4 regions of the Paenibacillus sepulcri genome follow, and region 3 is predicted to be linked to each of the others. Evidence: riboswitches for the same ligand, from Rfam matches in the RefSeq annotation. Region 3 holds a riboswitch; each other region holds the start of a gene.

Region 1 (5,912 bases), 300 kb from region 3:
AGGTCATAATTTCAAAGGCTTGATGGGGATGCAGCGGAATGTGCCCGCCTTCGGCCGAATGCGCCCATGCCCAGTAGAACAAAGGGCCGAGTCTGCGCAGCACCGAGCCGTCCCCGGTAAAGCCGATTGGTTTCTGCTCTGTAATTTTGCCGCCGTCAAATGCGCCTCTGCCTTGTAATGTTGGACCGTATATTAAGGTTTGCATAGAAATGACCTCCATTAGTGGTTTTTATATAAATAGGGTATAGCCTCAATATGACAATTGAATCGTCTCAAAAAGCCGGTTATCATACCGCGTATCAGGCGGAAACAGTCTGCAACGGATTTTTAGACAAGTGACAAGCGGTGAACACGCTCATCCCCCTCGAATATCTGAAGACGGTTCCGCGTGCGCAGCCGCTCTTCTTCATTGAAGCTCTGAATGCAAGCAGCTAACTAGATGAAGCTTGCCTGGGCTGCAAGGCCCAGCTTCTTAAGCAGTTGAATGGCCTGTGTCTGCTCTTCAGCCGTGAGACCGGCTACCGCCTTCTGAATCGCCACGGTATGCTCTGGAAAAATCCGCTCAAGCAGCTCGGTCCCCTGCTCCGTAAGCTCTGCGAAAATTACTCTCCTGTCCGTAGGACATGCCTTGCGCCGCGCTAATCCTTTGGCCGTCAGCTTGTCGATGACGTAGGTTATATTGCCGCTTGTCATCAATATTTTCTCGCCAATCTGCTGCAGAGGCTGCTCTCCCTTATGATACAGCAGCTCCAGCACACCAAATTCAGTGGGGTTCAACCCGTATTTGCGAATATCCTGCTGTATATGCGCGCTAACCCATTGATTCGCCCGTGATAAAGTAACGAATAGCTGTAAAGAAGTATCCGGAGGTTGACTCACGCTGCTCACCTCAATTTCCTTTATATTAAATATCTTAATTTAAAGATAAATCAATTCGACGACGTTGTCAAGCGGCTGTATTCCGTTACAGGCGGGGGAATGCCAATATATCCTCCAGAGGACGTCAATAGCCGTTTCTTCTGGACCTTGTTTCTGCTATAATGACAGCATTGGAATAAGGGTCGCGTGCAACTGGCGCAGCGTGGATTAACCACGAGGAAGCAAGCGACTGAATGAGCGTATCCATGCTGACCTCCGCTATCAGTTAATTGGGGTGCAGCTGCCGCTCTGTCATAGCCGTACGCCTGGGCAAAGTATTTGAAGGAAGATGTGCTTAAGAGCACGGGTCCTTTCAGATGCTTTTTTTTGTTTACCTATTGCATGAGGGAGGCATTCGATCATGGCCAAGCTGTTGAAGGCAAAACCGCTCGCTGATGAGGCAGGCGGGCTCATCAAGACACAGGTTCAGGAATGGAAAGAAGTAGGGATTGCACCGGCAATTGCGGTCCTGATGGTAAATGGAGACCCGGCCTCGGCAGCCTATGCCAACGCCAAGGGGCGGCTTGCCGGGAAGCTGGGGATTGGCTTCGAGCTTCTGACTTTCGAGCAGAACGTCACGGAGGCTGAATTGCTCCGGGAGATTCAGCGGTTGAATGGGGATGACAGCATTCATGGCATTCTGATCGAGCTTCCGCTGCCAGCGGGATTGGATTCCAGCCGGCTTGCGGCTGCGCTGGATCCGCTGAAGGATATTGACGGTATTACCCCGGCCAATAAGCTTGCCTGCATGATGAATGAACCCGGTCTGCGGCCGGCTACCCCGCAGTCCTGCATCCGATTGATTGAGGCTGCGGGAATCCCGCTAAGCGGCAAGCATGTTGTCGTTGTCGGCAGGGGAGAGACGGTAGGCCGGCCTCTGATGCAAATGCTGCTGCACCTGAACGCAACTGTGACCGTGTGCCATTCCCGTACGGCTGATCTGGCTCGAATGATCAAGGCTGCGGACGTGCTGGTCACGGCTGCGGGCCGATTGAACCTGATTACCCCGGAGATGGTTCATACCGGGCTGACTCTCATTGACGCAGGCATCAATGTCAATCAAGATGGCAGTGGAATTGCCGGTGATGCCGCTCCGGAAACGGCCGATCATGTAGCGGCTTCTTCACCGGTCCCTGGGGGTGTGGGCACATTGACCACGACGATATTATTCGAGAATGTCCTGCATGCATTAAAGCTGCAGCAGGATGCGGGGAGGCTGCAGATATGAGCGATTCATGGAAGCAATCGATCCATGCTTTTTTGGAGAAAGCGGGCTCCGCTTCTCCTACTCCAGGAGGAGGAAGCGTGGCTGCCCTCGCCGCAGCGCTTGGCGCATCCATGGGCTCGATGGTCACCCGGCTGACGACAGGAAACAAGTATGAAGATGTGCAGGTGGATATGAGTTTCATCACCGGACAAATGGCAGGGGCTGTATCGGCATGCGAGGCGGTCATGCTGGAGGATATAGAGAGCTTCGGGGAATTTATGCGCGTTCTGGCTCTGCCAAGGACAACTGAAGAAGAGCGGGAGCTGCGCAAAAAGGCCCTCAGCGGAGCTGCTGTCCGCGCGGCCGAGGTGCCATTAGGCTTAATGGTGCTGTGCCATGAGCTGCTGCTGCTGCTGCATGATGCGGTTATGAAAGTGAACCGCAATGTCATCTCCGATTGGGGAATCGCCGCCCTGATGCTCGAAGCGGCGATCCAATCGGCTTGGCTCACAGTGGAAATTAATTTGAGCTCCATTCAAGATCTGGCTGCCGCAGCGCGCATTCGTGAACAGGGCGAAGCGTTTGAGCTTGCGGGTGCCAAGCTGAAGGCAGAGATCCTGACGGCAGTCAGATCCCGATTGTAAGCTGCTCCTTTTCATTTGAGACAAGATAAACTTAGGCCCATACTCCAAGTGGCGTACGGACTGGCCGATACAACTGATTGGCCAGCGCCAACTAGCTGGCTAATGCCAACGGACTGGCCAATACCAACTGACTCTGACGGGCTGCGCGCATGGAGTGGGGCGTTTGTAAATAAAGACCTGATTTATCCTGATCAGGTCTTTAACACAATCAGGTCTTAGTAGACCCGGTGAACGATTTCTTCAAAGTCGGGCTCCTCCATATGAACATCTTCGATCTCGCCCAGCTGCTCCAGCATCCGCAGCGCCTCCATGGCGCTGAGCTGATCGCGGTTGCACTCCACGGTAAGCGTATGACCGTCGCTGCCCGTAAGCCGCAGAGGCCAACGGCGGTCCTGCGGTTCCTCAGCGGCGCTTCCCGGCCAGTCGGCCGGATTAAACTGGCCGTCTATCAATGGAGAAGCCATGCTGAGATAGGTTACCCGAATGATGGTCGGCAAGCCGATCCTCCGCCTCAGCCCGTCGGTTGTCCCGTCAAATCCGAGACGGCCGTCATTGATCACAATGACGCGGCTGCACAGCTGTTCAATATCGTCCATATCATGAGTCGTGAGCAGGATCGTCTTGCCCAGCTCGCGGTTGATGGAATGCAAAAATTCACGGATGCTTCGTTTGGCGATCACATCAAGTCCAATGGTCGGTTCATCGAGAAACAGAATGTCCGGATCGTGGAGCAGCGCCGCCGCGATGTCGGCGCGCATTCTTTGTCCGAGTGACAGCTTGCGCACTGGCGTCTCCATGAACGGGGCAAGAGCCAGCAGTTCGCTCAGCTCGCCAAGGCGCCGCGATTTCACTTCATCGGGCACACCGTACATGGCGGCCAAAATGTCGAAGGAATCCCGCACCGGCAAGTCCCACCACAACTGTGTCCGTTGACCGAACAGCACGCCAAGTCTGCGCGCGACGGTGCGCCGCTCGCGGTGGGGGCTCATGCCGGCAATCCGCACTTCGCCCGCTGACGGATGAAGAATGCCGGATAGCATCTTGATCGTTGTTGATTTTCCCGCTCCGTTAGGCCCGATATACCCGACGAATTCCCCCTGATTAATCGTAAAGCTGATATCACGGACGGCTTCCTTTACCTTATAATCCCTTGAGAACATGGTGCGCAGCCCGCTGAACCGCCCCTCCTTGGGGACGGCTGATTTGAATTCCTTGGATAAGTGCTCGACCGTTATCATATGAGCGCTGGTCCTCCTATTTGAGAATATACGAATAGAGATGCTTGTTTAGCTGCCTGTACTCTGATAACGGGATAAACCGACCCGCCACATAAACAGTCCTGCGGCAAACACCAGTACAGCCGCCGCGAATGCGGACAACAGCAGCCAGACTCCGCCTTCCCCGCGCAGAATATACAATGAGGGGACATAATTGGCGAATGCGACCGGAATAACGCTGAGCAGCATGACCTCCATCCACTTGGGATAAATCGAAACCGGATACTGGACGGCTGTCCGCGCTGCGTCCTCCGTAATATTCTGCAGCTCTTCAATCCTCGTAATCCAGAAGCCGGCTGTAGCCGTAAGCAGTCCGATTCCGAATAATAGCAAAGCGCCTGAGAGGATAACCAGCAGCGTCAGCGGGATAGAGGCCCAGGAGATTTGCCCGGCGGCAAATAAAGCCTGCATGCTGACAGCAAGCACGGCGGCGCCTTGAATGATCTCCCCGATCCGGAAGGATACATTGAACGACATCAGTCCGAGCAGCACGGGGACCGGCCGCAGCAGCAGACTGTCCAGGTCGCCGCTGAGCAAATATTTTTCCAGATGATGCACATCAGAGGCTACCGTCCGGTATATCGCTTTGGACAGAGTCAGGATGGCATACAGATAGCCGGCTTCTGCCAGTGACCAGCCTTTAATATGGCCGAATTTCAGCAGAATAATAGCCAGCATGGCGAATTCCACGACATTGATCAGGGCAGCCATCAGGGAAGAGAACCAGAAATTGAATTTGTACTGCATTCGGCTGCGAAGGCTGGCGACTACCAGCAGATGGTACATGCGAAGCCATTTCATCCGCCCTGCACCTCCACTTTGCGCCGCATAGTCCGGGCAATCATCAGGCAGATGCCGGTGAGCCCTGCGCCCCAGCCAAGAGAGCCGAGCAGCGGGCCGGGACCGTCCATGCCCAGATAAATCCGGGTCGGCACATAATGCAGGAACGGGTAGAACGAAGCCCGGCTGATCAGCTCGAGCCAGCCCGGCAGCCACTCAATGGGAATGAGAAATCCGGACAGCAGCATACTGAAGGCATAATTGACCCAGTACAGCCAGCGTGATTCGGTCGTCCAGAGCGCCAGGGCTCCAATCAGGAAATTGATGCAGATGGAAATATAGGCGGCGAGCATCAAAGCGACAGCGGTCCAGATGAATGTAAGCAGGGATGAAGGGACATGAAGCGGAAGGACGAAGAGGTACAGCGTGTAAATCGGGAGAAACTTGTAGACAAACTGGTAGGCGATCTGCCCCCATTCCTTGCACATCAGCTGATAGAACAGGTGAACCGGACGCATGAGCTCAATGGCGATTTGACCGGTTCGGACGGATTGCTCCAGGCCCAGGCCGTTGTTCAGAAAAGCGGCGACCCACAAGCTGACCTGATTGAAGGCGACATAGCTGATCATGCCGCTCATTCCGTAGGCGCCAAGCGATTGGCTTACGCCAATGCCGGTCCAGATGGAAATGTAGATGAAGCCGAACAGGGCGCTGGCGATATTATGTACCATATGTGCGCCGCGGTACTGCAGATTCCGTAAGTATGTCTTACGGGCCAAAACGAGGAAAAGCAAAATAGCACCTCCATCATGATAAGCTGCGGCGAAGAGCCGGACTGCCTGGATGCAAAGGTGAAATGCTCGTAGAGAGAGCGAGAGACCATCATATCCTAAATGGTGGAGGAAATGCAATGTTTTTTTATTCAGCCATGGTACGGAAGCTCCTTGGAGCATCTCCAAACTTCCGTTTGAACATTTTCTCAAAATGGGTCAGCGTGTTGAAGCCGGAAATATAGCTGATCTCCGAGATCGGGAGGGAGGAGGACTGGATGAGCGATTTGGCAAAATTAAGCCTGAGGCTCTGCAA
Region 2 (5,912 bases), 400 kb from region 3:
GATTCCAAATTCTTTATTCTTAAAGCGTGCCATTAAGACTTCGAAATGATGAATGCTTATCCGACTCATCCTTTCTTTTTGTTTGTAGGTGTATTCGACGATTTGTTACCTTATCCTGCCCATTACTTCAACTAGAGTAAGGGACTGAATAATTTCTGCCCCTCCTCATCAAACCGTACGTGAGGTTTTCCCTCATACGGCTTTCCGATGTTCGTCATTCATGTGCATGCAATTTACGCAAGCGCCTTTAATCTATGCATGTGGCTAAGTAACTTCACTTCTTGTCCGGAACTGCGCCAGTTGCTACGCTGGCGCTTCTTAGCGTACCACTTCGTTAGCCGTTGCCGAATGTACCAATCTAGCTTCGTCATCCACTTCGTGCTGTACGGCGTCGCATAATAGTTCTTCCAGCCTTGTATTCTCAGGTTGAGCCATCTCACGTGTTCTTCGAACGAAACGTGCCGCATCTTAGGCGGAGCGAGTCGTTCTTTTACGACTTCCCGTACATGCTTCTCTGCTTTTACGCAGAGCCATTGTTGGGTCGTGTAATACACACGTTTCTGTCCCGTTTCCGCTTTTGTCTTCCGGTGGTGCATGCCGAGGAAGTCAAAGCCTTCTTCTCCCGTCCATAGCCCCACAATCCGCGTTTTCTCCGGATGCAAGGTCAGTTCCAATCGCGCCATAATCGTTTGTATAAGCTTAAACGCATGTTGCGCGTCCTTCCTTGTCTTGCATACCACGACGAAATCGTCTGCATACCGCGTCAATTCTCCGACTCCTTTGCCATGTTTCTCCCACAATAGATCGAAGTAGTTCAGGTAGATGTTCGCAAGTAACGGCGATATCACGCCGCCTTGCGGCGTGCCAAGGTCGGTCCGTCTTACTTGCCCTTCCTCCATCACGCCTGCTCCGAGCCATTGCCGGATCAGCTTGAGTATACGTCTGTCGCTGATTCTCATTTCCACCAGCTTCATCCGTTTCTCTTGGTTCATGTTGTCGAAGTAGCCTTGGATGTCCACGTCGACCACCCAATTGCCTTTACGGTTGCATGCTTTGCGGATTCGCTCGAGCGCTTGTTTTGCGCCGCGCTTTGGTCGAAAGCCATACGAGCATTCCTGAAAATCGGCTTCAAAGATCGGTTCGACAATCCGTTTCGTTGCCATTTGTACGACGCGGTCTCTCACCGTCGGAATGCCCAGCGGACGTTTTCGTCCATCTTTCTTCGGAATGTAGTGGCGACGAACGGGCTGGGGACGGTAGCTATTCTTCAACAGTTGTTCTTGGCATTGTGCGACGAATTGATCTTCACCTATCTTTGCAATATCAGCCATGGTCTCACCGTCTACGCCTGCCGCACCCTTATTTGCCCTCACTCTTCGCCACGCTTCCTGAAGGACATCCAGTCGATGAACCTTGTCGTACAGTGCATGAAATTTTCTACGCTTGCTGATCTTGGCAGCATGACCTAGCTTCTCTTGGAGTTGTTGAACTTTTTCCCTAGGTGTCGTTAGCCATTTGGCAATCACTCACTCGTACCTCCTTGAAAAGCTTGAACAAAGCAGGGCGCCTTCCCTCCCGCAGGTTGTGTTGTCCTGCATTCTTCGGTACTATGCACCCCTCGGACTCCCTTCCTGCAGATGGCTCACTTCGTCTTTTTGACTTATAGAGTCTCTCGCTACGAAAAAAAAACTTTCGTGCAGGGGAGGGTCTCCCCAGTTCACTGCATTATCTTTCCTACCATGCCGATCCCATTACACCGGGAGATCCTTCGCTGTTGTTCCAAGTTCTGCACAGCTTCCTTGGCCTTCGTCTACGTTTGCAAGACTCGGCTTCCCCTTTTTCCTCTCGCGAGGCCTTTTTGACGATGCGGCAGGATTCACTTCATGTTACGGCCTGGTATGTTGCTCGCCTTGTCTCCGACAAGTACTTTGTCGATGCGCTTTTACGCACAGATTTCGCCATGCGCAAGCATCCTAGCTACAAGGGTGGCTTGGTCCCTCCCTTGGTTGGACTTTCACCAACTAGATAATGCGTGCTTCTGGGCACGCCAAACGAAAAAGGAGCTGCCACATGGCAAGCTCCTCACTAACGTGCCCGTAACTTTAACGAAGATGAGCTGTGTCTGCATGAAAAGCTCCTCCTTTACTAACGTAGTACCCTTCAGCTCAACTTCTTACTTAATTATGTGTTGCCAGTTAGGTAATAGTTTATAGTCCTCAATATGATTATAATTTATAACTTCAACGTTTCCATTATTATCTATTTGAAATTTAATCATGTCCTTGCCAACGTCAAGATGTGGACCAACATAAGGGATCAGTGTTACGTTCACATCAATATGTGAAGTGAACGTTTTGAATTCAACACGATTACCACCAAGATAAGGAGCAAATGTTGGAGATACTGTAAGCTTGTTTTTGTAGTATTTATTTATTTCTTCTTGAATTTTTGGGGCCAAAACAGTAAGGATCGTCCGTTGACATGGATCGTCAAACTGGAATGCATAGGTTGAATATCCAAATGAAATGAGCGAAATCAGTAAAATTCCGAAAACTAAATTTCTTTTTGTCATGGTTTTATACCTCATGGTTGGATTGTCAACAGTAAATCAGACAACCTTTTTAAGGGCTTCTTGGCGATACTGAATAGGCGTCATATAGCCTAATGTTCCATGAATGCGATGCTTGTTGAACCAATTAACATAATCGTTTAATTCCAGTTCCAAGTGACGAAGGCTCTGGAAGTTCATCTGGTTTACGAACTCTGTTTTCATGATTTTGTAGGTGGCTTCGGCTACAGCATTGTCGTATGGACAGCCTTTCGCACTTAGAGATCGGCCGATTTCAAAGGTACCTAGAAGCTCGTCTATCTTTTGATTTTTAAACTCGCTGCCACGGTCCGTATGAAACCATTGAATATAACGCAAATCGCCCTGGACGCTCGCAAAGGCGCGGGAAATCAGAGCAGCGTCTTTATTCGGACCTGCACTGTGGCCAATGATCTCTCGATTGAACAAGTCGAGCAGCACACAGATGTAATGCCACCTGTTCTGAACCTTCACATAAGTCAGATCACTGACAACGAAGCGCTTTGCTTCCTCCTGCTCGAATTCGCGGCCCAAAACATTCTCTGTTGTTGCTTCATTAGGAGTGGTTTTATGGGGCTTATATTGAGCCACTGTGTAGGTCGAGACTAGCCCTTGCTCTTTCATAATCCTTCCAATTCTACGTCTGGAAACGACGATTCCGCGTTCCTGGAGCTTAACCTTAATCTTTCGTGTACCGTAAGCTTTTCGGTTATTGTGGAATATCTCTACAATCGCTTCGGTTATATCGTCTTCGTTCAATTGTTCTTTCGCGTCGTAGTAATACGTACTTCTTGCAATTTGCAGGACGTCGCACATTGCTGATACCGAGTATTTATCACGGTTATTCCGGATGATAGCTACTTTCGTCCCATGATCAGCGCTGCTTGCTTTAAAATATCCACTTCCATTTTCAGACGCTGGTTCTCTTTTCGTAAAGCGATCAATTCGTTCTCGTCTGACGAGCGATTGTCCTTCTCCTTGAAGGAACCGCTTGTCTCATCTTGTTTGATCCAGCGGTCTAAAGCAGAGGCTGTGAGGTCATATTCCTCCACAATCGCCGCTCTGGACTTCCCATTTTTATAGAGCTCCACCAGTTGTTTTTTGAATGCTGGAGTAAAGGTACGTCGTTCTTGTTTTGGCATTGTAGAGATCCGCTCCTTCATAATGATAGGTTCATTCTACAAGCCCTTATTTTTTCTGTCCAACTAAGTGTAGACGATCCAATCACCATTCGAGACAATGTGCACGTTCTCCCAATGTCGAATAGGATAATAAATAATAAGTGATGGATCTTCCATTTGGGCGGGATCAAATGCTTTGTTCTTTACGCTCCATCCATCTATTTCAAAACCGCGGTTTCGGCTGTTTACGCTTCTCCCCATAATCCAATACACCTGTACATAATGCGACCTGGAAGGAGTCATTCCTACGATAAGCGTTCTTCCGGGATAAGGCTTATCAAACAAATCGTGTTGAACTGTTTTCACTGCCCTTGCTCCTCTCGAGTAAACATAAAGAGGTAAGGGGAAATTCCCCTTACCTCTGCCCAGGCGTACGACTCCAACTTATATGCTTCCTCATGGGTCCCCATGCTTCGCCAGTCACATATAAGTTCTAAATTACTTCCTATATTAGCAATTACTGCTATTAAAATCAATTATGATAATGGCTTAACCAACACCAACGGCTACCAAGTCTACTGCCAGTTATGAGCGAGGGGCTGTCACATGACAGCCCTTTTGGTGTTCAACTATCGTACCCAGTTAGGTCAATCGTCAATTCCATAAATAACTATGTCATTTCGCATAACTGAACAAATTTTAAAGAATAAGGGATCCTCTGACTGCCGCTACAGCCGGAGAATCCCTATTAAAGTAACGTGCCCTTTAGGCCGCTGGGTCAAACGCACAACTAAGCTGGAACGTAGGTCAACCTGATCACCTTCTCGCCAATTCGATCGCTTGCCACAAGGCGCAGCTGCGGCCTCGGACCGGCGAAGAACGGCTTGCCGTGACCCAGCACGACTGGATGGAGATAGAGTCGATACTCATCAACGAGACCGAGCTCCGTTAGACTGTGGGCCAACTCCGGCCCGGCAACTTCAATCTCCCCTTCATGCTGAGCCTTCAGCCCACGTATGGCCGCTGCGAGGTCGCCCTCGATCAGAGAAGCGTTCGGACCGACGGACTTTAACGTCCTCGACACCACCCACTTCGGTTTGCTTTGCCACGCCGCTGCGTATTCCCGTTCCGGCGCATCCCATTCAAAATGGTCTCCGTCCCAATACCGCATGGTCTCGTACATGCGGCGCCCGTACAGGCTGCCCGCCAGGCCGCGCACGTCGTCGATGAAATGACGGAATAGCACGGGGTCGGGCTGAAATGCCGTGTGGTCGTGGTCGACGAATCCGTCCAGAGACTGGTTCAATGCGAAAACGATCTTTGCCATGCGACTGACTCTCCTCCCTGGTTTTCTCGCACATTCATCATCAAGATTACACGTTCCATATGCAGCCTCCTCTATGTCTACATTTTATCATCCAACAGCATGTCCGGTTTCTCATGGATTGCTAATGTGCACAGTTCTGGCCTGACCGAATACAAATTTAATTTAACGAAGGATGGTAAATTAAACAATTCTGCCCGTTTGCGTAATGAAAAATGGAGCAGCTGCCACTGGCAGACTGCTCCAAAATGCGTTGAACTATCGTACCCGTCGTATTATGAGATCAGCCAGTTTTTACTGGTTGACCACTTTGCTTTACTCGGTGTATGTATCGGTAGCCGGGGCAGAACGATCGTATCCGTGGGAGGAAATCCCGTCGCTAAAACTGTTCGCCCCCTACTTGTGGAAACCATGTTTAGGCTGGTTGAGACTTGGATCTCGCATAACAAGCGATGCTGTGGAACTGCAAGCCGTATAGGGGTTACCGGCCATTCCACTTCTGAAAGGAGAATATCATGAATCCAGTAATTGGCCTGGATATTTCAAAAGGGCAAAGTGAAGGACAAGCATTTTTAAGTAAAGGGCAACCCTATGGCAGGAGCTTTCGGTTCCTCCATACGCTTGAAGGGTTTAAAGATTTGCTGGGCACCATCCAAGATGTCCGTAATAAAACGGGCTCTACCCCTGTTTTCATATTGGAATCAACGGGGCATTATCATCAAGCTGTCGTACAGTTTCTCGAGTCAAACGAGTTCTTGTACCTTGTGATCAATCCGCTTATTTCTCATCAAGCGAAGAAATCCAGTCTTCGCAAGGTGAAAACTGATGCTGTGGATGCCTACCAACTGTGCGAGCTTTATTACAAAGAGGAGTTTGAAAC
Region 3 (5,912 bases):
AGATCGTCAGGCTCCATGAGGGAAGGATCGAGATCAGAAGCTGTCTGAATGAGGGCACTATTGTGAGGATCTTACTTCCGGGGGTATGCAACTAATTTACAACTTACCGATACTTATGAGAGATTGTTTTTCTACAATGGAGATGTAAGCTGGAACTCGCGCATTCCTGCCTACAAAAACCAATAGCGGAGGTAAAAAACATGAAATTTCAGGCAGCAGGTAAAAACAAAAAAATAGTCGGGACCGTCCTGGCGTCGGCTCTTATCATCGGAAGCCTTGGCACCATTACCGCATTTGCGGCAAACAACAGCGACGCGGTTCAGAAGGGTGCGTTGATTTCAGTGCCGGCGGCTGCGGATGCGTCGGATGCACCGGTCGCCGCACAGGGAACGATCCAATACAGCAAGGACGTATACTCGAGAACCGACGGCAGCCAGAATATGACGACCGAACGTTGGTACAACCCGGAAACCAAGGATAACAGGTCGGATACCAAGGAATATTCGGCAGATCATCAGCTGCTGAGCTATCAGAGCACCTACTATGTCAACGGCGGCAACGATCTGATTATTGTTCAAAGGGATCTGAGCGGGAATCCGGTGAACGGGAAAATAATCAAGAGGGCCGACAACCCGGATATATTTAAAAAATACGATCTAGGCAACCTGGATTTTAGTGCCCTAAAGGACTTTTACAAGGACAGCAGTTGGACATCCGTCGGCTCCGAGCAAGCACCGGACGGGAAAATCCTGAATAAGGTTATGCAAAGCTATCAGTCCTATATCAGTGACACGACGCAGGCCAATATGCAGCTCATTGAGTTTCTCGATCAGGATACCGGCCTCCCGGTAAAGGAAGAGCTCTACGAGGATTCAACAGGACAGTTCAAGCTCTTTAGCACAGATACGAGCGAATTAAACTATGTGGCTGATGACGGCTCTATATTTAATACGGATGGAATTTCGCTGACTCCCTTCCAGACTCAAACTGCTTTTAATGGAAAATAATGCAACTAAACAGCCTGTTGGGAACCTTCTCAACAGGCTGTTTTTAAGTGCGCCAGACGCGAGCGGCAGATGGAGGGGAAACAGCTTCACGAAGGCCTGATACACATGCAGAAATGCACAGTTTCTCTTGTTGTTCAAGGGAACATCCCCGCTTAGCGCTGGAAATATCCCGCACGCTGCATGAAGATTTTTTCCACTTGTTCGACAATCGGCCCGTCCGCTTCCGACTTCTGTTTCACTTCCAGCCATTCCGGATCCTGGCCGAATACATCCCACTGGCGGTTCCGCTCGTCCATATCGTTGTATTCCATGATGTAATACAGCTTGGAGTGTCCTTCCTGATCGACCCAGAAGTCATAAACCTTCATTCCAAGGCGTTTGAAAATTCCAATGGTGTGGTTGGCGAAACGGGCATTCATAGCTTCCATCTTCCCGGCATGAACGGAATAGATACGCAGTTCGTACAGCAAGTTAATTTCCTCCCTAGGTAAAATGATTGCTTTCCTGTTAGATCCTGCCCGCCGTGAAGACGCTGCCAACAGGGGGCATATCTGATATATTCCCGCATTTTGCGGTCAAAAGCAATGGCCGCTGCGGCTATTCCGGCTATTCCGTCTGCTATTTACTCATCCGGCCGGGGCGATAATAGGGATAATCCATTTTTTCCTGAACCTGCCGGGCGACCTCCGGAGTGCTTAATGATTCGACGAGGAACAAGCCAAGGTCAAGAGATGCGGAGACGCCGCCGCCCGTGAACACATTGCCGTCCCTGACAACGCGGGACTTTACGACCTCTGAGCAATAAGGGGCAAGCAGGTCATATGCAGAAGGGTTCGTCGTAGCCCGTTTATCAGTCAAGAAACCAGCCGCCCCAAGCAGCAGGGCGCCAGTGCAAACCGACGCCTTAATCTCCACATCGCAGGCAGTTTTCACCCAGGAGACAAAATCGGGGTCATGCCTAAGCTGCCTTGTAGAAAATCCGCCGGGGATAAAAATCAGATCATATCCGGAGAGATCCGGATAGACATGCGGGATTTTTATGGTTAAACCCCGATCATCCGTGATTTCCGCCTTCGTCGAACAAAAATCCCATGACACTGCTTCTTTGACTCCCAAAATGCCCAACCAGGTTACAGCTTCGTAAAAACCGCTAAAATCCAGCGTCGTCATTCCGTCAAATAAAATAAATGCCATCTTCATTCCCGTACACCGGCCTTTCGTTTGTCTGGTATAAAACAAAAAAAAGCACCCGATCTGAAGAGAATCAAGTACTTTGCCCAGGCGTACGGCTGTTTGTCGGTGCGCTCCCTCATGGTTATCCATGTTTACGCCAGTAACGCACCGTTTCATGCTAATGTTATAATCTTACATTCTTCTGCTGGAAAGTTCAAGGAGATAAAAGGAGATAAATCTCCGCCTGGTTTTTTTAGCCTTCAGCCTTCATCCTTCACTGCTATAGCCCTGAGCCTCCAGGTTCTTGCGGCTGGCCTTCATGATGAACATGTACATGAGAGCAAAACCCGCCACGCCCAGCAAAGCCGTCCCGGCGCTGATCCGGTACATCGCATGCGCGCCAAGATTCTGGAATATCCAGCCTCCGGTGACGCCCGCTACGATCCCGGACAGCCCTCCCCAGCTGAGGGCGTATACCGCTTGACCCGAGGCCCGGTATTCCTTCGGAACGAGCAGGGCGGTCAATTGCGTGCCTACATAATAATAACCTGCAAAAGTAAGACAGTGCAGGGCCTGAATGAAGATGATCTGATAAGGGGTTTCCGCCACCGACATCAGAAACCAGCGCAGCGCGTAAAGCAGACTGACAACGGCCAGACAGAAAATCATCGTTCGTTGACTTTTGCGCAAATACCGGTCGAACAGCAGGTAAACCGGAATCTCGAAGATGGATGACAGAAAAGCGGACCAGCCGATCAGAGAGTTTTTGCCTCCCAGATCGGAGATATAGATCGAAACAAATGTGTTGTTCATGGAGTTTGGAATCGAAATGAGAACGCCGATGACAAGGAACATGATAAACGGTTTGTTGGCCCATATTTGACCATAACCGACCGGGGCCCCTTTTCGGCTGCCCGTTTTGCCTCCGCGGGGCAGCTTCAAGGCCAGGGCGATGGAGATAAGCATCATCACCCCGTACACGATCCACAGCTGATGAATGCCCAGTCGCTCGATGACCGGTCCTGTCGCCACCGCCATAACGGCCCACCCGAGGGAACCCCACAGACGGAAGCTGCCGAACTTAAGGCCTGTCTTGTCGGCCACATCGAGATTGAGGCTGTTGCTTTGCGAGAACAACGGGCTCTGGAAGAAAAAATAGAGCAGCATGAACGTAAAGATAAGATAGCCCGCGTTCAGAGAAAAGACGATCTGCATGACCACGGCATTGCCGATCAGCAGCATGAGCAGAACGCGCCTGGCATTCTCCAGCCGGTCGCTCCAATATCCCCAGAAGGGGTTGGAGAGGAGGGAGATGAACGGGCCTCCGGCGAGCAGCAGGCCAACCGTAAAGTTGGACATGCCGGCTTCCTTCAAATAAAGCGGAAAAAAAGTGCTGTAGACGGAAATAGCCCCGTAGATGAAAAAGTTGAACGCTTTTATGAAGCCCAGGGAACGTATGTTGGTCAATGATGGGTGTGACATGTAGTGCGCTCAATCCTTTCCCGCTGACGAACCTGTTTTGGCAAGCTTCCGGTACTGCGTCGGCGTGATTCCGGTATGCGATTTGAAGATCGAGCAGAAGTATTTGTACTCCTTGTAGCCGACTTTCTCGGCGATCTCGAATACCCGCTCGTCGGTTCCGACCAGACTTGCTTTGGCCCGTTCGATGCGCACCTCATTCAGATACTCCGCGAACCCTTTGCCGAAATTTTGTTTGAACAGGATGCTGAAATAATTCGGCGTTATTTTGAGCAGGGCGGCCAGCTCAGAGGCCTTCAAATCCGTATGGTAGCTGGAATCAATATGCTTGTTGACGCGTTCGGCAATCCAGTGGTTCTTGTTGGCCAGGGAGGAATGAATCATCGCATGCAGGGACCAAAGCTCTTTGCGGAGCAGCGATTCCATGGCGCGGTAGGAGTTGTGCGTCAACAGATCGATTTCGCCCGAATTGAACGGATCGGTGCGCTCCGACAAATCCATGCCGTTCGTATGCAGTCTGCGCTGCAGGATAATGCTCAATTCCTTGAAGGCCTGCAATACTTCCTTCAGCAGATAGCCCCTCTCGCGAAACTGCTGCATGATGCTCCCGATGATGTCATCCAGTTCCTCATAGCCTCCATGAAAGAGCACGTGGACCAGCTGCTTCTCCAGCTCGAACGGAGAGAACGGCAGAGGGCTCCGCCCGGAAATTTGCTCTTCATCATGAAACTGAATGGAGCGGCCCTCCGGAATTGCAGCAAGCTGCAGGGCCGTGGTGGCCTCTGTACTGCGGGCATATGCCTCGTCCAATTGGGAAAAAGCCGGCGACACGCCAAAATAAAGGCGGGGGACCGGCGGTGCCATGTTCTGCGCTGCCGATAAGGCGGCAGACAAATCCAGCTGGCTCACCTGGCGGGAGCCGATGCACAGCGAAAGCAGCAGGTTCGGATGATGGAAGAAGGAGATGACTTCCTGATCGAAGGGTTTCAGCGCCGCATGAACGGTACTTTCCCAACCGATCCGGGCGGATTGCTGCGACTCCTCCGACGAATGGCTGGTCCATTCCGCATAATCCTCCAGCTGGCTGGCGATAAACCGGTAGGACGACTGGCCGTATGCGGCCGATGGCGGCGTATCGGCGTCCTTCCGTATAGCGGCTCCTCCTTGAACAAGCTGGATCATCCACTTTAACCAGCTTTCGCGCTCGCGCTTTTTTTCCAGCTCCGCATCAAGCGAGATTTCCATGCCGATTCTCTGGACCATCGCCATCAGCTCCTCAATGTTGACGGGCTTCAGCAAATAATCCTCGATCCCAAGACGCAGGGCGCGGCGCGCATACTCAAAATCATCATAGCCGCTGACGATAATGATGCGGATCTGCGGCCATCTTTCCTTCAGCTCCTTGGCTAATTCAAGTCCATCCATTCCATCCATGTTAATATCCGTGAGCACAAGATCGACAGGCTGCCCCGATACGAATTGCAGGGCCTCTACGCCGTCATAGGCTTCGCCCGCCACTTCCGCGCCGATCGAATCCCAAGGAATGGTCTGTCTCAAGCCTTGGCAAATGATCGGTTCATCATCAACGATTAGCATTCGAATGGTCATGCTTCCTCCTCCTTTTCGTTCATCCAAAGAGGTATTCTTAACCTTACGCATGCTCCCGTAATGGACTGCTCCATGGGAAGCTCAACTCCGTAGCCGCTGCCGTTCACAAGCTGGATCCGTTCATGAATGTTGCTGATGGCGTGATCCAGCACGCTTTTATCGCCGGTCCTCTCCTCCAGAGCCCGGTGAATCAGAAGTCTTTTTTCCTTGGAAAATCCGATCCCTGAATCGGTCACGTCGATAATCAAATCCGCTCCGTCCTGATAGGCGCGAACGTCGATTTTTCCGGCCTGCCGTTTGAAGCCGTGCTTGATGCTATTCTCCACCAGCGGTTGAATAACCTTCTTGAGCACCACCGCGTCCTCTAAGGATGCTTCCATAAAGAGGGAGAACCGCAGCTTGCTGCCCATCCGCTTCTGCTGCAAATTCAGATAGGCCCGGACAAATTCCATTTCGCCGGCGAGCGTCGTATGATGCTTCCCGCTGTCCATGCCCATCCGGAAAAACCGGGACAAGGTCTCGATCAATTGGCTGGTCTCAGGCGCCTGCTCCAGACGCGCCGTCCAGCGGATCGTATCGAGCGTGTTGTACAGAAAATGCGGATCCATCTGGCTCTGCAGGATCCGCAGATCGGATTCCTTCTGC
Region 4 (5,912 bases), 750 kb from region 3:
GCATGGCCTTGCGATAAGGCTACCAGAAGCGAGGAGCTGCTGACGATAACAGTGACAAAACCGATCAGATCGAATGACTTGGGCACATTCAGCCTGTAGTAGGGGATGAATGGAAGGATGAGCAGAACACCGATAATGCCGATCGGCACATTCATCCAGAACAGCCACTGCCAGGTGAGATTGTCAAGCAGCCAGCCGCTGAGCGTTGGTCCGATTGCAGGAGCCAGCATGGCCGACATAGCCCAGAAGCTGACTGCGATCGGCTGCTTCTCGCGGGGGATGACCTGATAAATAATCGACATGGTAGCTGGAATGATGAGACCGCTAAAGGCCCCTTGCAAAATACGGAATGCGATGAGCGACGGGGCGCTCCATGCCAGCGCGCATAAGGCGGAGGCAATGGTGAAGCCCAGCAGGGAGACGAGATAAAGCCATTTATAGCTGAACCGTTCGCCGAAATAGCCGCTGATCGGGGCAAATGTGCCCATGGCAAGCATAAAACCTGTCAGTGTCCATTGAATGGTGTTCAGGTCGGAAGCAAAGTCAACCTGCAGAACAGGAATGGCGATGTTAATCGTACTGACACTGAGCGTAGAAATAAAACTGCCGAAGAAAATGGCAATCATAATGGGCAGGAAACGGACCTGCTTGGCTTCTTCTGTCTGCATCTGTAATCCTCCATTGCGCATGTAAAAATGCGAAGCTGATATATCTGAATTTATATATAAATAATCGTAGTTATCATACATCCGCAAAAGGTTAAAAGTCAAAGGAAATTACATGATTTTCCGGATAGCTTCCTAATAGATGTCAGATAAGATTCCATAGTACTCCGGATATCGGAGAGGATGTGAGACTTGCCATGTATGATATAATGGAAGAAATAAAAATGATTAATTGACGTCTAAGGATTGGTTGCATAATGACGAGCAAAACCAAGGTGTATCATGTCGATCCCGCAAGCCCCGACGATAAGATCATCAGAGAAGCCGCACGTACTCTCCGTCAGGGAGGAACGGTGGCATTTCCCACTGAAACGGTGTACGGGCTCGGAGCCAACGCATTGGATCAAGATGCAGTAAGCAGAATTTTTGAAGCCAAAGGAAGACCTTCGGACAATCCGCTCATTGTGCATATTTCGGACTCTGCGCAGCTTGATTCGTTTACCGCTCCCTGCGGGGAGCTGGTCCAGCTTCTGATGGACCGCTTCTGGCCGGGGCCGCTTACGATTGTTCTGCCCCTGAAGAGGGCCTCGGTATCGGAGCATGTCACGGCAGGGCTGGACACCGTTGCCGTCAGGATGCCTGCGCATCCCGTGGCACTGGCGTTGATCACGGCTGCCGGGTGTCCGGTTGCGGCGCCCAGCGCCAACAGCTCGGGCCGCCCCAGTCCAACAGAAGCGGCGCATGTTCTGGATGATCTGAACGGACGGATTGATGCCGTTATTGACGGAGGTTCGGCCGGCGTGGGACTGGAGTCGACGGTTGTTGAGGTTGAAGCAGGCGGTATTGTACGGATTCTGCGACCAGGCGGGATAACAGCTGAAGCGCTGCGCGCAGCGGGGGCGCAGGTCGAATATGATATAGCTGCCGCCCCTCATGATAATGGACAGGAACGCACCCCGGGTTCCGTTGAATTGGGAGCGCATGAACACCCGGCAGCCGGCATCGCTCCGAGATCCCCAGGAATGAAGTATGCCCATTATGCGCCCAGGGGAGTCATGCAGCTGGTTCAGGGCGGCATCGACGAAGTTGCCGCTTATATCGGCAAGCAGAGCCGGAATGCCCGGGCGGAAGGTGAACGTACGGGTGTGCTCGCGTTCCATGAGCATGCCGACCGCTTCGATGCCGATCATGTATTGGTCATCGGCAGCCTCGGCAATCTGGAGCGGGCGGCTCAGGGCTTATATGCCGCCCTGCGTTCATTTGATGATCTCGGCGTGAGCCGAATTTGGGCGGAGACCTGTCCGGAGGCCGGCATCGGGCATGCCTTGATGAACCGGCTTGCCAAAGCGGCAGCCCAGCAGATCATCCGCGTATAACGCCCTTCCCGGGCTGCCGCTTTTACAGGTCATGTTTAACTCCTTGTCCGCATATGCTGGAAAAGAATGCGGACAAGGGGGAAAAAGAATGGTCGAAGCGGGTATGCATGCCGGACAACTGCTGACGCTTTTACTTATGGCGATAGCTCTTGGGATGGACGCTTTTTCACTCGGGGTCGGTATAGGAATGAAGGGTATTCGGCTTGTTGACATTCTTAAATTAAGTGCGGTTATCGCGCTGTTTCATATAATAATGCCTCTTATGGGCATGCTTACCGGTAAATACGTCAGCTCCCTGCTCGGCGATGTGGCTTCATCCGCCGCCGGTGTGCTGCTGCTGCTCTTGGGCGGCCACATGATTTATAGCTCCCTGCGGGGTGAGTCCGTGGAATCTCTTGATCACAGCACGGTTTGGGGAATGCTGCTGTTTGCGCTCAGCGTGAGCATTGATTCATTTTCCGTAGGCATTTCACTGGGCATGTTTGCGGCGGATGTGCTGGTCACGGTGCTTCTGTTCGGCTTCTTCGGCGGAATCATGTCCACGGTTGGACTGCTCATCGGACGGCGGGTCAGTTCAAGCATGGGCGAGTACGGGGAAGCGCTGGGCGGTGTTATTTTGTTCACGTTCGGGCTGCTTGTTTTATTTTGAATAAATTGAGGAAAAGGAGTGTGAGTGCTATGAAACGGATTTTGTTCGTTTGCACCGGCAATACATGCCGTTCCCCGATGGCGGAGGCCATTCTTAAGGAGCTTGCGAGAAAGCAGGGCAGGCAGCTGGAGGTACGCTCGGCAGGTGTGTCCACGGTGGATGGACTTCCTGTTTCTTCGAATGCTGTGGGCGTGCTGCGTCAAAGGGAGGTTTCATGTACTGGCGGCTCCAAAGCGCTTGATGGCGGTTCAGTCGTTTGGGCGGATCTGATTTTGACGATGACGACAAGCCATAAACGCAATTTGCTGCAGCGCTTCCCGCAAGCCGTGGATAAAACTTACACGCTCAAGGAATTCGTCGGCTGCGACGAGAAGGTGTTGGCCGATATTTCGGAGCTGGAGGGGCTTTACACGGAATGGCAGATGAAGCAGGCGCTTGGCCAACAGATGACCAGTGCCGAGCGCGATCGCTTGCTTGAGCTTGAGAAGCGGATTCCCGATTTTGACATAGCCGATCCCTTTGGCGGGTCGATGGAGATGTATAAGCGCAGCGCCGACGAGATCGAGGATGCATTGAGGAAGCTGCTGGATAAGCTTGGCCCTTCCCAATAAGATCGTTTACAAAATATCCGCATCAGCCCCTGACGTTCGATGATTGATTTTCAACAGGCAATACGTTATGATAAAAACAACTAAGACGGTTTCTGATGTAACTGGCGACTAAAGTGGATCAAACCACGGTGGAGCATCAGATCATACGGCCGGTCGCCTGGGCAAAGAGCAGCGTGCGAAAGCATGTCATGCTCTTTTTTCGTCTTCCAGGCGATTTCAGCATGATTTCAGGTATACTAGTAACATGATTCATCGACATTTTTCGCCATCCAAGGCGGTCAAACCGGGAGGATTATATGTTATGAAAATCGCCATCGGCGCCGATCACGGCGGTTACCGCCTCAAGGAGGAGCTCGCTTCCTTCATCCGGTCGCTCGGTCATGAAATCGAAGATGTCGGCTGCGATTGCGAGCAATCCGTGGACTACCCTGATTATGCGCTTCCTGTCTGCGAAAGAGTAAAAAGCGGGAAGGCGGAACGCGGAATTCTTGTCTGCGGCACCGGAATCGGCATGTCAATTGCGGCCAATAAAACGGCCGGCATCCGGTGCGCACTTGTGCACGATACCTTCTCGGCCAAGGCAACCCGTGAGCATAATGATACGAATGTGCTGGCGATGGGAGAACGCGTCATCGGACCAGGGCTTGCCCAGGAGATCGTCCGAATCTGGCTGGAAACCCCGTTCTCAGAGGAGCAGCGTCATGTTGGCAGGATCGGCAAGGTCATGAAGCTTGAAGAAAATGCGTCTTCTCCCTCAACCGTTATTTGAATCCGTTTTTGCCATCCGGCGCAAGCTGCCGTTCCGGCGATTGTTTTCAGAGGGAAGCACCATACTTAGCAGCAAGCGGAAGATCCGAATCGAAGGAGTGTCAGGTGATGAACCGGGAACTGAAGCTGGATACGATTGCAGGTGATGTTGAAGCTGTTGTCCGTGAGCTGGCGCATGCCGCTCAGCTTCGAAGCGGACAGCTTCTGGTAATTGGCGCAAGCACAAGCGAAATCATCGGTCAGCGGATTGGCACATCAGGCACACTGGAGACAGCCAAAGCGGTTTACGAAGGCGTTGAGGCGGCCCGCCGTGACATCGGCTTTCACCCCGTCTATCAGTGCTGCGAGCATTTGAACCGGGCGCTTGTGATGGAGAGGGATATCGCAGAGCGGTATGGCCTGGAGATTGTAGGAGCCATTCCCGTGCCGAAAGCCGGCGGTTCGATGGCTTCCTACGCCTACCGGCAGCTGTCCGATCCCTGTCTGACGGAGTCGGTGCAGGCGCATGCCGGACTGGATATTGGCGATACGTTCATCGGCATGCATCTGCGGCGTGTTGCTGTTCCCGTCAGGCCGACAATCCGTTCCATTGGAGAAGCGCATCTGACAATGGCTTATACGCGTCCAAAGCTGATCGGCGGCATTCGCGCTGTATATACGGAGGAAGAGGCCGGCATTCCGGGCAGTTCAGCTGCTGAAGCCTTTACGGATACATCCCCAGGTGGCCCGGAGTCTCCGGGCGGCACATGCGACTAGAGAAGTTGATTCGGCGTTTGACCACATACCGCGTTAATTAACAACCGCCAATAAACATGTTTTGCGAATTGTTTCTGACCCATGGCTGCTCAATAAGCTGCAAAGGCCAGTCAGCGCAATGCAAGGGACTGTTATAGAAGGCGTTACATTTAAGGAGGATAAACAAAACAATGGAACATTTACGCAAACAAGACCCTGAATTGGTAAAAGCGCTCGGACTTGAACTGCAGCGTCAGCGCGACAACATTGAGCTTATCGCATCCGAGAACATTGTCTCCGAAGCTGTGCTGGAAGCCATGGGAACCGTATTGACGAACAAATACGCCGAAGGCTACCCGGGCAAACGCTACTACGGCGGCTGCGAGCATGTGGATATCGCCGAGAACATTGCCCGCGACCGTGCCAAGGAGCTTTTCGGCGCAGAGCATGTCAACGTACAGCCTCATTCCGGCGCCCAGGCGAATATGGCGGTTTATCTTGCAGCACTGAATGCGGGCGATACCGTGCTTGGCATGAATCTGGCGCATGGCGGGCATTTGACGCACGGCAGCCCGGTTAACGCATCCGGTATTTTGTATAATTTCGTCTCTTACGGCGTCAATGAGAATACATTCACCATCGATTATGAAGAAGTCCGGAAGCTTGCGTTCAAGCACCGTCCGAAGATGATCGTAGCAGGCGCCTCGGCTTACCCGCGTATCATTGACTTTGAAGCACTGGGCAAAATCGCAAATGATGTCGGTGCACTGCTGTTCGTCGATATGGCGCATATTGCCGGTCTGGTTGCAGCCGGTCTGCATCCAAGCCCGGTGCCGCACGCCCATTTCGTTACCACCACGACGCATAAAACGCTTCGCGGACCCCGCGGCGGCTTGATTATGTGCCGTCAGCCATGGGCGCAAGCGATCGATAAAGCCGTATTCCCTGGTTCCCAGGGCGGACCTTTGATGCATATTATTGCTGCCAAAGCGGTTGCTTTCGGCGAAGCGCTGGATCCATCATTCAAAGTCTACGGCAAAAACGTCGTCGATAACGCCAAGGCGCTGTCAGAATCGTTGATGGCCCAAGGCATTAATATCGTATCCGG

What was found. A riboswitch is a leader RNA that binds a small molecule or an ion and turns the genes downstream of it on or off. The one in region 3 is predicted to bind ZMP and ZTP.
Region 1: linked by a shared signal. The riboswitch ahead of ACFOLF_RS23770 (bifunctional 5,10-methylenetetrahydrofolate dehydrogenase/5,10-methenyltetrahydrofolate cyclohydrolase) and the one ahead of ACFOLF_RS22560 (DJ-1/PfpI family protein) in region 3 are both predicted to bind ZMP and ZTP.
Region 2: linked by a shared signal. The riboswitch ahead of ACFOLF_RS20920 (IMP cyclohydrolase) and the one ahead of ACFOLF_RS22560 (DJ-1/PfpI family protein) in region 3 are both predicted to bind ZMP and ZTP.
Region 4: linked by a shared signal. The riboswitch ahead of rpiB (ribose 5-phosphate isomerase B) and the one ahead of ACFOLF_RS22560 (DJ-1/PfpI family protein) in region 3 are both predicted to bind ZMP and ZTP.

Annotation. Positions count from the first base shown of each region.
Region 1 covers NZ_JBHRUP010000001.1:5,406,536-5,412,447, forward strand. The annotation lists gene ACFOLF_RS23760 (pirin family protein) at 1-205, opposite strand, end outside; gene ACFOLF_RS23765 (MarR family winged helix-turn-helix transcriptional regulator) at 436-879, opposite strand; ZMP/ZTP riboswitch at 1,058-1,197, shown strand; gene ACFOLF_RS23770 (bifunctional 5,10-methylenetetrahydrofolate dehydrogenase/5,10-methenyltetrahydrofolate cyclohydrolase) at 1,280-2,146, shown strand; gene ACFOLF_RS23775 (cyclodeaminase/cyclohydrolase family protein) at 2,143-2,769, shown strand; gene ACFOLF_RS23780 (ABC transporter ATP-binding protein) at 2,985-4,007, opposite strand; gene ACFOLF_RS23785 (ABC transporter permease) at 4,056-4,847, opposite strand; gene ACFOLF_RS23790 (ABC transporter permease) at 4,844-5,620, opposite strand; gene ACFOLF_RS23795 (helix-turn-helix domain-containing protein) at 5,745-5,912, opposite strand, start outside.
Region 2 covers NZ_JBHRUP010000001.1:4,702,200-4,708,111, reverse strand. The annotation lists gene ltrA (group II intron reverse transcriptase/maturase) at 234-1,526, opposite strand; gene ACFOLF_RS20930 (DUF3888 domain-containing protein) at 2,174-2,572, opposite strand; one part of gene ACFOLF_RS20925 (IS3 family transposase) at 2,609-3,480, opposite strand; one part of gene ACFOLF_RS20925 (IS3 family transposase) at 3,480-3,729, opposite strand; gene ACFOLF_RS20920 (IMP cyclohydrolase) at 3,793-4,074, opposite strand; ZMP/ZTP riboswitch at 4,125-4,202, opposite strand; gene ACFOLF_RS20915 (dihydrofolate reductase family protein) at 4,499-5,035, opposite strand; gene ACFOLF_RS20910 (IS110 family transposase) at 5,548-5,912, shown strand, end outside.
Region 3 covers NZ_JBHRUP010000001.1:5,104,372-5,110,283, forward strand. The annotation lists gene ACFOLF_RS22545 (sensor histidine kinase) at 1-95, shown strand, start outside; gene ACFOLF_RS22550 (hypothetical protein) at 201-1,007, shown strand; gene ACFOLF_RS22555 (NIPSNAP family protein) at 1,160-1,477, opposite strand; gene ACFOLF_RS22560 (DJ-1/PfpI family protein) at 1,626-2,207, opposite strand; ZMP/ZTP riboswitch at 2,276-2,355, opposite strand; gene ACFOLF_RS22565 (MFS transporter) at 2,448-3,662, opposite strand; gene ACFOLF_RS22570 (response regulator transcription factor) at 3,672-5,267, opposite strand; gene ACFOLF_RS22575 (sensor histidine kinase) at 5,264-5,912, opposite strand, start outside.
Region 4 covers NZ_JBHRUP010000001.1:4,354,704-4,360,615, forward strand. The annotation lists gene ACFOLF_RS19270 (MDR family MFS transporter) at 1-668, opposite strand, end outside; gene ACFOLF_RS19275 (L-threonylcarbamoyladenylate synthase) at 923-2,041, shown strand; gene ACFOLF_RS19280 (manganese efflux pump MntP) at 2,130-2,690, shown strand; gene ACFOLF_RS19285 (low molecular weight protein arginine phosphatase) at 2,720-3,301, shown strand; ZMP/ZTP riboswitch at 3,389-3,471, shown strand; gene rpiB (ribose 5-phosphate isomerase B) at 3,603-4,070, shown strand; gene ACFOLF_RS19295 (TIGR01440 family protein) at 4,178-4,825, shown strand; gene ACFOLF_RS19300 (serine hydroxymethyltransferase) at 4,996-5,912, shown strand, end outside.